Regions from separate parts of the Bifidobacterium sp. genome, predicted to be linked through region 2. Evidence: riboswitches for the same ligand, from Rfam matches in the RefSeq annotation. Region 2 holds a riboswitch; the other holds the start of a gene.
What was found. A riboswitch is a leader RNA that binds a small molecule or an ion and turns the genes downstream of it on or off. The one in region 2 is predicted to bind thiamine pyrophosphate.

Region 1: linked by a shared signal. The riboswitch ahead of thiS (sulfur carrier protein ThiS) and the one ahead of LKI20_RS06105 (TenA family protein) in region 2 are both predicted to bind thiamine pyrophosphate.

Annotation. Positions count from the first base shown of each region.
Region 1 covers NZ_JALCLM010000001.1:732,221-738,139, reverse strand. Annotated here, with positions in the region: gene LKI20_RS02980 (LysE/ArgO family amino acid transporter) at 1-376, opposite strand, end outside; gene LKI20_RS02975 (LysR family transcriptional regulator ArgP) at 447-1,448, shown strand; gene LKI20_RS02970 (thiazole synthase) at 1,557-2,510, opposite strand; gene thiF (sulfur carrier protein ThiS adenylyltransferase ThiF) at 2,576-3,298, opposite strand; gene thiS (sulfur carrier protein ThiS) at 3,302-3,487, opposite strand; TPP riboswitch at 3,760-3,863, opposite strand; gene LKI20_RS02955 (PhzA/PhzB family protein) at 3,964-4,488, shown strand; gene LKI20_RS02950 (aldo/keto reductase) at 4,526-5,443, shown strand; gene LKI20_RS02945 (holo-ACP synthase) at 5,475-5,919, opposite strand, start outside.
Region 2 covers NZ_JALCLM010000001.1:1,410,170-1,416,088, forward strand. Annotated here, with positions in the region: gene LKI20_RS06090 (carbohydrate ABC transporter permease) at 1-283, opposite strand, end outside; gene LKI20_RS06095 (ABC transporter permease) at 297-1,208, opposite strand; gene LKI20_RS06100 (extracellular solute-binding protein) at 1,389-3,002, opposite strand; TPP riboswitch at 3,343-3,439, shown strand; gene LKI20_RS06105 (TenA family protein) at 3,524-4,177, shown strand; gene LKI20_RS06110 (metal-dependent hydrolase family protein) at 4,476-5,801, shown strand; tRNA gene LKI20_RS06115 (tRNA-Val) at 5,862-5,919, opposite strand, start outside.

The sequences.
Region 1 (5,919 bases), 680 kb from region 2:
CAAGATTGGCACTGTTGCTATTGTCGGAGCGTTGGTTTGGCCATTCTTCCGATATATGGCGTTGCATTCTCATAGCTCGAAATTGGATCCAGGCTCTTCTAAAACCGAATATGCCATATAACAAGAGCACTACTGCCCCAGCCCACGTCAATCCTTTGATGACTAAAGGATGACTTTGCACCACCTGTCCCATACCTTGAGTTCCCAGAGTAATCATCAGCAGGTCAGCAGCGATACAAATTGCCAAAATCTGTGGCACATGTGATCGAGCAATGCCCTGACGAATGATGAAAGTATTCTGCGCGCCTACAGCCACGATGAGACCTGCCTGGCTGAGAAAACCAGAGAGCAGTATGGGAAGGAAAATCGAGTTCATACTTGGAGATTAGCTGTACTAATGAAGTAAGTCCAAGTAATTATATTTATAATATATTAGAATTTCTTATATGAGAGAATATCCTGGAACGCCTCGAATTGACAGGTCAGCCGCTTCGCAGAAGCTAACCGACGTTAGCGATACCGCTTCGCAGCTACAGACGCATGACTTATCGGCAAACATCAGAGCTATACCACTCGATCAATTACTCGCTTTGCAAAGTATCGTAGAGGAGGGCAGTTTTGACGCTGCAGCTGACACACTGCACATTTCACAATCAGCAATCAGTCAGCGTATCAAATCGTTGGAATCGCAGGTCGGCCACATCGTTATACAACGCAGCAAACCTGTGCAAGCAACAGCCATGGGGCAATTTCTACTTCGTCTAGCCAGACAAATCACTTTGGCACAAGAAGAGGCCGCCCAACGTATTGACAGCGAGCAACGCAACAGCACAGTAAACATTCGTATCGTTGTTAATGCTGACTCATTAGAGGGGTGGGTATTACCTGCTCTGGCACCGATAGCAAAGCAATCTATAGCGCTGGATATCAAACGTCAAGATGAACATATCTCTACACGAATGCTGCGCTCAGGCGAAGCTATGGCTGCTATCACGGCCGAGGAAACACCCGTCCAAGGTTGCACCATGACCAAACTCGGGTCCATGGCCTATTTCGCTGCCGCCACACCAGAATTTGCAGCCCGATGGTTCCCAAATGGACTCAGCAAGGAATCACTGGAAAATGCTCCATTGGTGCAATACGACCGCGATGACCAGTTGCAATATCACTTTATTCGCAGAATCACTCGAGCCAAAGTACATCCGCCCATGCATTTCGTCCCGACATCGATAGGCTATAACGATGCCGTCTCATTAGGCTTCGGATGGGGTCTCATCCCCTCCACAAGCTACGCCACATATCCGAAAAACACTTTGGTCCAGCTGTCACCACAAGAGCCCTTATTACTCCCTCTATTCTGGCAACAGTGGAAACTCTCATCTCCTGCTCTTGACACGGTGGCAGAGGCAATCATCCGTGCCAGCAGTAATGCCTTAGTTCAAGATTGATCTTTTATGCACAGAGTTAGACGATAACTGCGATAATAGTAGAGATATCTCGAGCAATATTCAGAAAAAAACTCCACTATTATCGCAGTTATCAACGTAATGAGTTCACTATGAACCCAGATAATCAGATTCCTCTGTCGGGCTCGAAGGAACTGCACGCCCATGAGTGACGATGCCTAAACCAGCGAGATATGCTTCTCTACCTGCTTGCACGGCATGTTTAAATGCACGAGCCATTACTGGAATGTTCTGAGCACTAGCAATCGCCGTGTAGGCCATTATGGCGTCCGCTCCCATTTCCATAGCCTCTGCAGCTTGGCTAGGACGTCCTATCCCTGCGTCAATAATTACCGGAACCTTAGCATTGTCAATAATGACTTCTATTAGATCACGTGTCCCCAAGCCCTTATTTGAGCCGATTAATGAGCCCAAAGGCATCACGCAAGCTGCACCAGCATTCTCAAGCTGTTTGGCAGCCAGAGGATCAGGCATCATATATGGCATAACAACGAAACCTTCATTCGCCAATTGTTCCGTAGCCTTGATTGTCTCCGTATTATCTGGCAACAAATATTTCGTCTCATGCTCGATCTCGACTTTGATAAAATCAGTGCCGCAGACTTCTCGAGCAAGTCTGGCAATACGCACAGCCTCTTGCGCATTACGTGCCCCTGAAGTGTTGGGAAGCATAGTAACTCCATCAGGAATGAAATCGAGAAGATTATTCTCAGGCGTTCTGCACCTACGCAACGCCATGGTGACAATCTGTGTTCCTGCATTTTCAATGGCCGCTTTTATGAGCGATACATCATATCGACCAGAGCCAAGGATGAATCGACTAGTGAATTGGTGCCCACCAAGAACTAGCGGATCGCTTCCTCCTGTCGCTAAGTTGTCAAAGGCATGTTCACCAGGAACTGGTAACAGAGCAACATTGTGCGCTGTGCCGATTAATTCATCGAGCTCTTGAGCACTCAGCGTCTGCACATTCTCAGCAGGCGAAGATCCACCAGACTGTTGTGCAATATCTATCGGGTCTATCGGGTTACTACCACTCATCATCGTACTTTCTTTGTATTGACAAATTCAATTGCACTTAAGAATTCAAATACCGATCACTGCATCATTCAGGCAACATTTTGACCAAGGATAAGTCGGGTAATCATATTGGCCTCGTGACATGCAACAACGCCAACTCGAGGAGCCATAAGCCCCTCTCCTGGCACAGGGGCAGTCACGCCGTCGCCACAGAAATAGAAATGCTCCGAGATACGTTTAGTTTCGATGGTGTTTGAACTTCCAAACCCCGCCATTCCAGAGGCAGTCAGCAGTTGAGCATGAGGCAGATATTCGAGAACCGCATTCACTAAAATACTTTTGTTCTCGGGCACATCAAAAGCTTCCGCGATAATCTCATCGTCCGCAAATAATGAAGCTACATTCTGCTCATTGACTGCTACAGAATCAATACGAACCTCAACATAGGGGTTAATTTGAGCAAGGTTCGATCTCAGTGCCTCAGTTTTCAGCTGCCCAAGATCTTTGAGGAAGTACTGTTGCCGATTGAGATTCGACATATCTACACGATCAAAGTCCACCAGGTGTAAATGACCGACTCCTATGCGTGTTAACGCTACAGCTATGGTCGAGCCTAAGCCTCCCAGACCAGCAATAGCAACATGGGCGGCATCTAGCTGACGTTGTACCTGTTGAGTGTGACGCTCAAATAGAGCGTTCTGAAGCTCTTGTTTACTCACCAAACTTTTTGGATCACCACAGCGATTAAATGCTGCGCGACGAGCCTCGATCTGTTCGGTGCTAGCTGATATAGATTGTTCTTGAGAAATCATCACTCAGCCTCCCTGAACGAAAGTTACGATTTCGACGGTATCGTCATCACTCAGCATCGTTTCAGCGTGCTTGCGCAACGGTATGATGCCACCGTTGACTTCAACCTGCCACTCGTTGAGCCTGTAAGCCTCGCTCTTTGAGCAAGTCAGACACACTAAGCGCAACGCTTCGCGCGTATTGCTCCCCATTAATAATCACTGCACAATCCCCCTTGTTGCCACAAGTTGCGCATCCAGTACGCACGAGTACCCCCCCAACATCCATGGGACGAATCTCGCGACACCATCATTCGTTGGTGCACTACTGCATACGCAACATTGAGTTATCGGGAACGGAATCCCATACAGCAATACCGCCACACCATTGAGGGGAATGACAATACCTTGCCCATGCTTCTTCATCAGGGTGGGTACTTCTTATCACCTACAACGGGTGACGGGAATAAAGAGTCAACGTCATTTGACGTTAGATAACCATTTCCTTACGGCGGCATTACCCGCATCAAGTTCTCGGTCGAAGTCTAGGACTTCCTCTCAGCCTTTTCAGGCTCCCGTTCGATTACGATTATGATATTCGCCTCAACCATCGACATTCTTGTATGTTCAGATTCTCAATGACATCAACACTGAGATAGCAATGTCTTGCTACTTGGCATGATGTAAGCATGACAGCAGCACACGAATCTGGTATCGATATCCCCGAGGGCAGCGCTCCACAGCGCAAAACCGTTGAGCATCAGCGCGCTCAGAACTACACGGTTATTGAGCGTTATCTTCACTCAGGTCATGGCGAAGCGCTACTACAACGACATAAGCTCTTTTGCGAAGATGGTATTTCAGGCTTGTGGACTTCTGACAGCGGCTCCCCAGTCTTTGCGCAGGGCCGTGACAGTATCGCACAATACGATATCTGGTCTGCAGAGCACTTCCCTGACTGGCAATGGCACAACATCCGTATATGGCAAACTGACGATATTAACCAGCTGTGGGCTGAGTGCGACGGCGAAGGTACCCTCATACTCCCCAGCCATCCACCCGTGCATTACCGGAATCATTTCATTTATTCCTTCGAAATGCGTAACGGTCAGATTCTGCGCGAGCGTGAATTCATGAATCCGATTACTGAGATGAAAGCCCTAGGTATGCAAACACCAACCATAGATCTGGGTGACTTTCCAGAAACTCATTAATTCCGCTTACACGCCACTCGAAAGAAGAACAGCAGCGATGACATCAACCACAACAATCAGCGCCATAGATTTTGCCGGTTATACTATCCCGCGCTTAGGCCTCGGATGTATGGCTCTGTCTATTGAAGGTCGCCCAGCGTATTCCACAGCTGTTGCTACCATCCATAGTGCACTCGACGCTGGGGTGCGTTACCTTGACACGGCATGGTCATACTACCTACCGCGATACTCGCCTCAATCTCACAACAACGCCTCAAGATTGGAACAATCTGACTATGGAGAACGCTTGGTCCATGAGGCAGTAACAACTTGGGATGGCCCACAACAAGATGTGCTGATAGCAAGCAAAATCGGATGGTCTCGCACCGTAGATCAATATGGAACATATGGATGGCAGGCTGACGCACGGCCAGAGACCATTATTGCTCAAGCAAAAGAATCAGCACAGCGATTAGGGGTTGAAAGCTTGGGACTGCTGTACTCACATTGCGATGACCCCAATGTGCCTTACGAAGATCAGATGGGAGCTTTCCGTCAGCTAGTTGATGAGGGGGTTGCTCGCACTATTGGAATCTCTAGGGTTGATAACCACAATATCGACGTTGCACATCACATTCTTGGCAAAGCTTTGGTAGCCGTGCAGAATCAGTTCTCACCCTCATACCCAGATCCGCTGCACACCATGGACCATTGCAAGGCCTTAAACCTAGCTTTTGTGTGCTGGTCACCGCTGGGAGGATTTCTTGATCCTGTTGATGCAGGCGCTTATGATGCTTTCAAAAAAGTAGCCCAACGACGCGGCATCTCCTATCAACGAGTAGTACTCGCTTGGGAATTATCTCGCTGCGAGACACTTATCACCATTCCCAGTGCCCGTAATCCACATGAAATTCAAGACTCGTTCGCAGCCACACAATTGCTACTCACTGAGGAAGAATTGTCGCAACTGCCGTAATGCTGGTGTCTATATGAGATGACAGCTGCTCTCATTCAACAGGTGGTAAAGCACATATGGCTACTGCGGACGCCACAGTCCCGTCATGGCTGAGCGAGAGATGCCATGTAATCTCATCATGTTGTGTATCTGCTTCGCGTCTACTGGCGCGTCCTACAGATTCACGCAAACACTGTTCTACAGCTACGGCAAGCACCACATGTGGTCGTCCACGCGAATCATCAAGTATTTCAATTTGAGCCCACGGGATAGATTCCACTGAATATGGAGATGGTCTATTCCCCAGCGCTTCTTCCCATGCCTTGATCACTGCTTCTTTACCTGCCCAGCGTGCTGCGAGGTGCACATTCTCACCATCGCCTTTGAGCTGAGCTCGTATCTCACTCTGCCTACGCTCTCGCACTGAAAACAACGATTTGAAAGTGGAACCTGGCATGTTGAGTTGCTCAACAAAGGCAGGCACATCCACCACATCG
Region 2 (5,919 bases):
CGAATATCTTCGTGTATCCGGTGAAATTAGTGCCTTTAGGGAGGGTAAGTACCTCACCAATAGCAACTTTCGTTGGATCAGAGAATGAAGCGATAACAATGAACCATAGTGGGTAAAGCACTACCAGAATGATTGCGACAACGAGTACGGCAATCAGTCCGTCGGCTATGCGGTCACTAAGCGTTTTGGATTGTTTCGTTTTTTTATTCCAGGGAATATCGTTTCCACTGATTTTAGAAGTTTCCGGCTGACCGGAAGATCCTTGCAAAATTGTTGATGTCATAGTGATTCCCCCCTCAGAAGATACTGGTTTCGGAAACTCTCTTCGAGATCGTATTGGCGATGACGAGGAACACGAAGTTGATTAATGTATTGAACAGTCCTATAGCTGTCGAATAAGAGAACTGATTGGACACGATACCTATCTTGTAGGTGTATGTCGAAATCACTTCTGAAGATGACAAGTTAAGAGCGTTCTGCATCAAGAACACCTTTTCAAAGCCAACGTTGAGCACACTTCCCATATTGAGAATTAGCAGTATGCCACAGGTTGGCAGAATAGTTGGAATGTCAACATATCGGATGAGTTGGAAACGACGAGCGCCATCAACTTTTGCAGCTTCATACAGTGCTGTATCAACGCTGGACAGAGCTGCGAGATAAATAATCGAATTCCAACCTACGTGCTGCCAAACTTCCGTAATCCAATATATAGGGGTAAAGAGATTAGGATTCCCCAGCAAGCTGGTGTCTCCAAGGAAACGTCCTAGCAAGCCAGTTCCTGGTGTCAGGAAGATATTGATCATTGCCACAATCACCACAGTTGAGATGAAGTGAGGCATGTACGTGATGGTCTGAACAAAACCTTTAACCTTGGTGCTTCCAATCTGGTTGATAAGCAGTGCCAAGATAATTGGTGCAATGAAGCCCATAACCATCGTCCACAAACTGATGGAAATGGTGTTCTTCATAATGTTGCCGAACATCGGTGACTCAAGGAATTGCCTGAAATATTTGAGCCCGACCCAAGGGCCTCCTGCGAGGCCCTTGCTGGGAACGAAATCTCGGAAGGCAAGCTGAACGCCATACATTGGTACGTAGGCGAACAGCCCAATGAAGCAGATAGCTGGTGTTACCATCAGCCATAATTGCCAGTAGCGCTTGAAATGTTCACCCAAACGTGAGATGAATGAACCATGCTTAGGCATCGCTGGATGCCTTTCGTGCCGCTTGCGTCGCTTACTTGTTGTCGCTGCCGCTGCGACTGGGACTATTTGCGTAGAATCCTGCAAACCAGGGGTAACCTGTGTTTGCCCTGCCGCTACGCTTGCGACTGTTGCGCTCTGGGTCATTGCGCTTCCCTTCCGATTGCGTTAGCTAGCCTGTGATCAGTTCTTGGTGTACTCGTTGTAGTACTTTTGCCAGAGTTTGACGTTCTGTGTGAGTCCTACACTGTCAAGCTTCTTCACATAGGCATCCCAGTCGGCATCCACACCACCCTTTTGGATCCATGTGGCGGTCTTGGTCAATGCATAGTTCAATACAGCAGTGTTGTTATTAGTGATGGTTGTCTGATCATCCGAATCTGGACGAACGTAGATTGGCATGACATCCTTGGTCTGATCAACGTTGGCGAATGCCTTGGTGTAAGCAGAATCTGCTTCCTTCAAAGCCTCACTAGCCTGGTCATTTTTGACGGTTGCACTATCTGGAATCCAACCAGCAAAACGATCAGCAGTCGCTTTGCATGGGTCTTTGGTGCTGGAATCGAAGCAACGATCGTTGACTGTGTAGGTGCTGTTGTCTGAGCTGGTAACGTCTTCAGGAATATCACCGTAATACTGTTGGATTGAAACCTTTTCTCCGTAGAGTGCGTTAACCACCTTATAAATGGCTTCCTTGTTGGGTGCATCTTTGGAAACAGCGATGGCGTGGTTGGATAGCTCAGTCAAATCCTGTGAGGAATCCCAAGTGACATCGGAATCAGGGGTCGAAGCTGTTGCCTTGAGTGAAGGTAGTGCCACATATTGATCCTTAAGTTTCTCAAAATCAGTAGTAGCCCAGCCAACTATCATGCCGCTCTTTGCAGTTTTGCCGTCGCTTACCGTATCAGCGGTTATGGCAGCGTCTTCTCGTGTTAGTGCATCTGCAGGAATGAGTCCTTGCTCCATCAAGGAGTGCAAATACTTGACAACACTCTTATATTCGTCGCTCTCAAGGAAGTTTCCGACTTTGCCATCCTTCACGTAAATGCCTTGGAATGAGGGTGATGTGCCGGCGAAGCTAGTGGTGATTCCCATAGAATTCAGCAGTACAAAGGGATTCCAAAGTGAGAATCCTGTGGTGTCAATTCTGCGCATATTGAAGGGCACTTCATCCGCTTTGCCGTTGCCATTAGGATCTTGAGTCTTGAAAGCGGTGAGAACCTTGGTTAATTCATCCCAAGTTGTGGGCATTTGCAGACCGAGTTTGTCTAACCATGTCTTGTTGATGAACATGTGATTCGAGGAGACACGGTAGTTTTCTCCGCGGTCAGATGGCAAGACATAAACATGGCCTTCTTTGTCAGCAACCATCTTTTTGGCACTAGTCTGAGTGGCAAAGAATTTCTTGACATTGGGCATTTGGTTCAAATGCTTTGAAAGATCTTCAAAGTATGGATATTGTTCGCCGTCTGTCGGATCGAAGGTGAAAATTGAGACATCTGGAACATCACCCGAAGCCAAAACTGCGGATTTCTGTTGGCTCCAAGATGAGTCAGCGACATCATCCCATTTTATTGTGCAGTCGCAGGCTGTTTCGATGTCCTTCGTCCACCCCATGGTTTTCATCGCTACATCAGTTGAATATCGTGTAATGAGAATCTTGACGATTGGTTTTCCATTGGCGTCAACTGTGGCCTCATCGCTGCCAGAACCTCCACACCCAGCAAGAACCATCGTTGATGCAAGCGCTGCAGCTGCTAGTGAGAGCAAGCGCCGTTTAGCACCTCGTCGTGCCATGATTTCCATCCTTTCATTCTGTTCTTCCCCAACGTGCCCCGTCGTTGGCGGCGCAAGAAGGTACCTCACATTCCAATACGGACCATGCAGATGAGTATCCGTTGCTTCTCTGCTGGAATGCTGACATCAAATTAACACGTCAATCGATTTACGTCAAACGATTGACAGCGTTTCTTGAATGTTTGTTTCTATGAAGCTCCGTTTGTGTAGTAAATCCAGAATTATTTGTAATCAAGAGCTCCTAAGAAATGCTGTATTTCCAACAAAAGCCCGTTTACTAGCAATCTGCTGTCCCCCAAAATCCCTACACAAACGCACATCCTTGCCCAGCGGTAGTGTAAATCCCGACTCGGGGTGCCGCAAATAGTTGCTGCTGAGAAAAACCCGTCGAACCTGATACAGCTAGTACTGACGAAGGGATGTCATGTGATGACTCTGCATAATCAATGCCCACTACGAAGTGTATTTACATATTGCGCTACCAAGGCTGTATGTAGTGAAAGTAGTAAGGGGCAACAACGATGAATACCACAGCATACGACGTACTTAAAGCTCAATGTTCACAGGAATGGGATAGTACGATTCACCATCGTTTCGTGAACGAGTTGGTATCTGACACCTTGCCTGACGAGATATTGCGACATTACCTTATACAAGATTGGCAATTTTCTTACGATTTCTATTCACTACTGGGTGAGGCCATTGCTGCAGCAGATACAATGCCAGCCAAAGTACGCTTGGGCCAGCAGATGGGCTTTATCGCTAATGACGAGAATACCTATTTTCACGACCGCTTTGTACAGTTCCATGTGAGCGATGATGAACTAACAGCGCCCGAACTCACTCCCTCTTCCAAGGGATTCCGCAAATTGTATCGGGATGCTGTTGACTCTCATTCTTATGCTCAAGCACTTGCGGTGCTGGTCGTTGCAGAATCTATCTATTTGGATTGGGCTGAGGAATCAACTGCGGGAGGAAGCAGGATGCCCGAAAAGGATCAACATATCGGCTGGATTGATGTGCATCGTGGCAATGATTTCTCTGCGTGGGTCCAGTTTCTTATTGATGAGTTCAATCGTGTTGCTGATCCTCAGGATTCTGAAGTTGCCCGTCATTTCACCGATGCCGTGCACTTTGAATTGGGGTTTTTCGATGACGCTTATATACACGAATAAACCCTGATGTTGTCGATAACGGAATGATGACGTCAACGATGTGTAAGGGCTGGGATATATGTGAGGAACTATCTCAGCCTGTACGCATTTTCCTAGGCAATAATTCTTGGCAATATACACCAACTGCGGATCAGTATTGCTCTCGTCCTTCCTCTTTTCAAGGTCACTGGTAGCGACTGTATGTTCTTCTAAACTCATTCATATGGATGCACCACTATCATGACGTGGTATATATGGCAGTTGGGCTATGTAGTGAATGTGTTAAGGCAATGTGCCGTGACCAGTAGGGATTGATGCTATGAACGATTCTTTTGCAATATGCAACGTAAATATTATTAGCGAAGATGCTCAAGATGGTCTGCTGCGAGGGTATAACGTCGTCGTCGGTACTAACGGTACGATTACGGCGGTTGGTCCGAAACAACACACTGTAGTTCCACAGAACTGCCATCGACTAGATGGTAGCGGAAAATATTTGCTTCCCGGATTAATCAATGCGCATGTCCATCTCTTTTCAGAAGGCAAACCCTTGCCTGAATTGTTGACAGGCCCTACATTTCAACGAGCAGTCAGCTCTGTGCTTCATAGCCCAATCGGGACTCTACTATCAAAGCACCGAGCAAAGCTCAATGCACGAACCTTGTTGCTCTCGGGAGTAACTACATTCCGTACCGTGGGAGATGTGGGTTATGAAGCGGTCGCTCTGCAGCAGCAAATTGATAAGGGCAAGGAACTCGGATCAAGAATGTTGGCTTCAGGACCCCTTCTCGCTATTACAGGCGGGCATGGCAGCCCTCAGATAGCGCTGATCGGTGATTCCCCCTCACAGAACAGGAAGAACGCTCGCATCAATATCATGCATGGCGTAACTGCAATCAAAATCGCAGCCACTGGTGGTGTCACGGATGCTAGACGAATAGGTGATGCCGGTCGCCCCCAGATGAGCGAAGAAGAGATGGCGGCAATATGTGTAGAAGCGCATCATGCTGGTCTTTTAGTTGCGGCGCATGCTCAAAGTCCATTGGGAGTAACAATGGCTTTACGCGCTGGTGTGGATACGATTGAGCATGGTTGTGCGATGAACGATGAGATTGTTGACCTCTTTCAGAACAATCCCCTCTCGTTACGTGGCTGGTCAGCGCTGATCCCGACATTATCTGCGGCGTTGCCTCTTGTGAAGATCAGCCAAGATATCACTGGCGTAAGTGACATTGTTGTAGCGAATGCGCATATTGCGGTTGATGAAATGGTTCAAGGAATTCATGACGCACGGGCTAACGGCATTTCCATTGGTATGGGCACAGATACCGCTATGACATTCGTAACCCAATACAACACCTGGCGTGAACTTGCACTACTGAATAGATTCGGTGGTCTCAGCCCGATTGAGGCAATTCATGCAGCGACTCAAGAAAATGCGAAAATTCTAGGATTTGAACAGGTCACAGGAAAGATTGAAAAGGGTTTCTCTGCCGATATGCTTCTTCTAGAGGACAACCCGCTGCAGTCGTGGAATAGCTTTAAACATCCGGAACTAGTTATTGCGCGAGGCAAAGTTCTGATGAATCCACACGTTACGCGCTTTAGCGATATTGACCAGCAGCTCGACAATATGCAGCAATGAGTAGTAAGGCGTAAGGAAGATTGTAAACATAATAGAAAACCGAAGAGGGGAACAATACTGTGGGCGATGCAGGAATCGAACCTGCGACCCCTTCGGTGTGAACGAAGTGCGCTAGCCG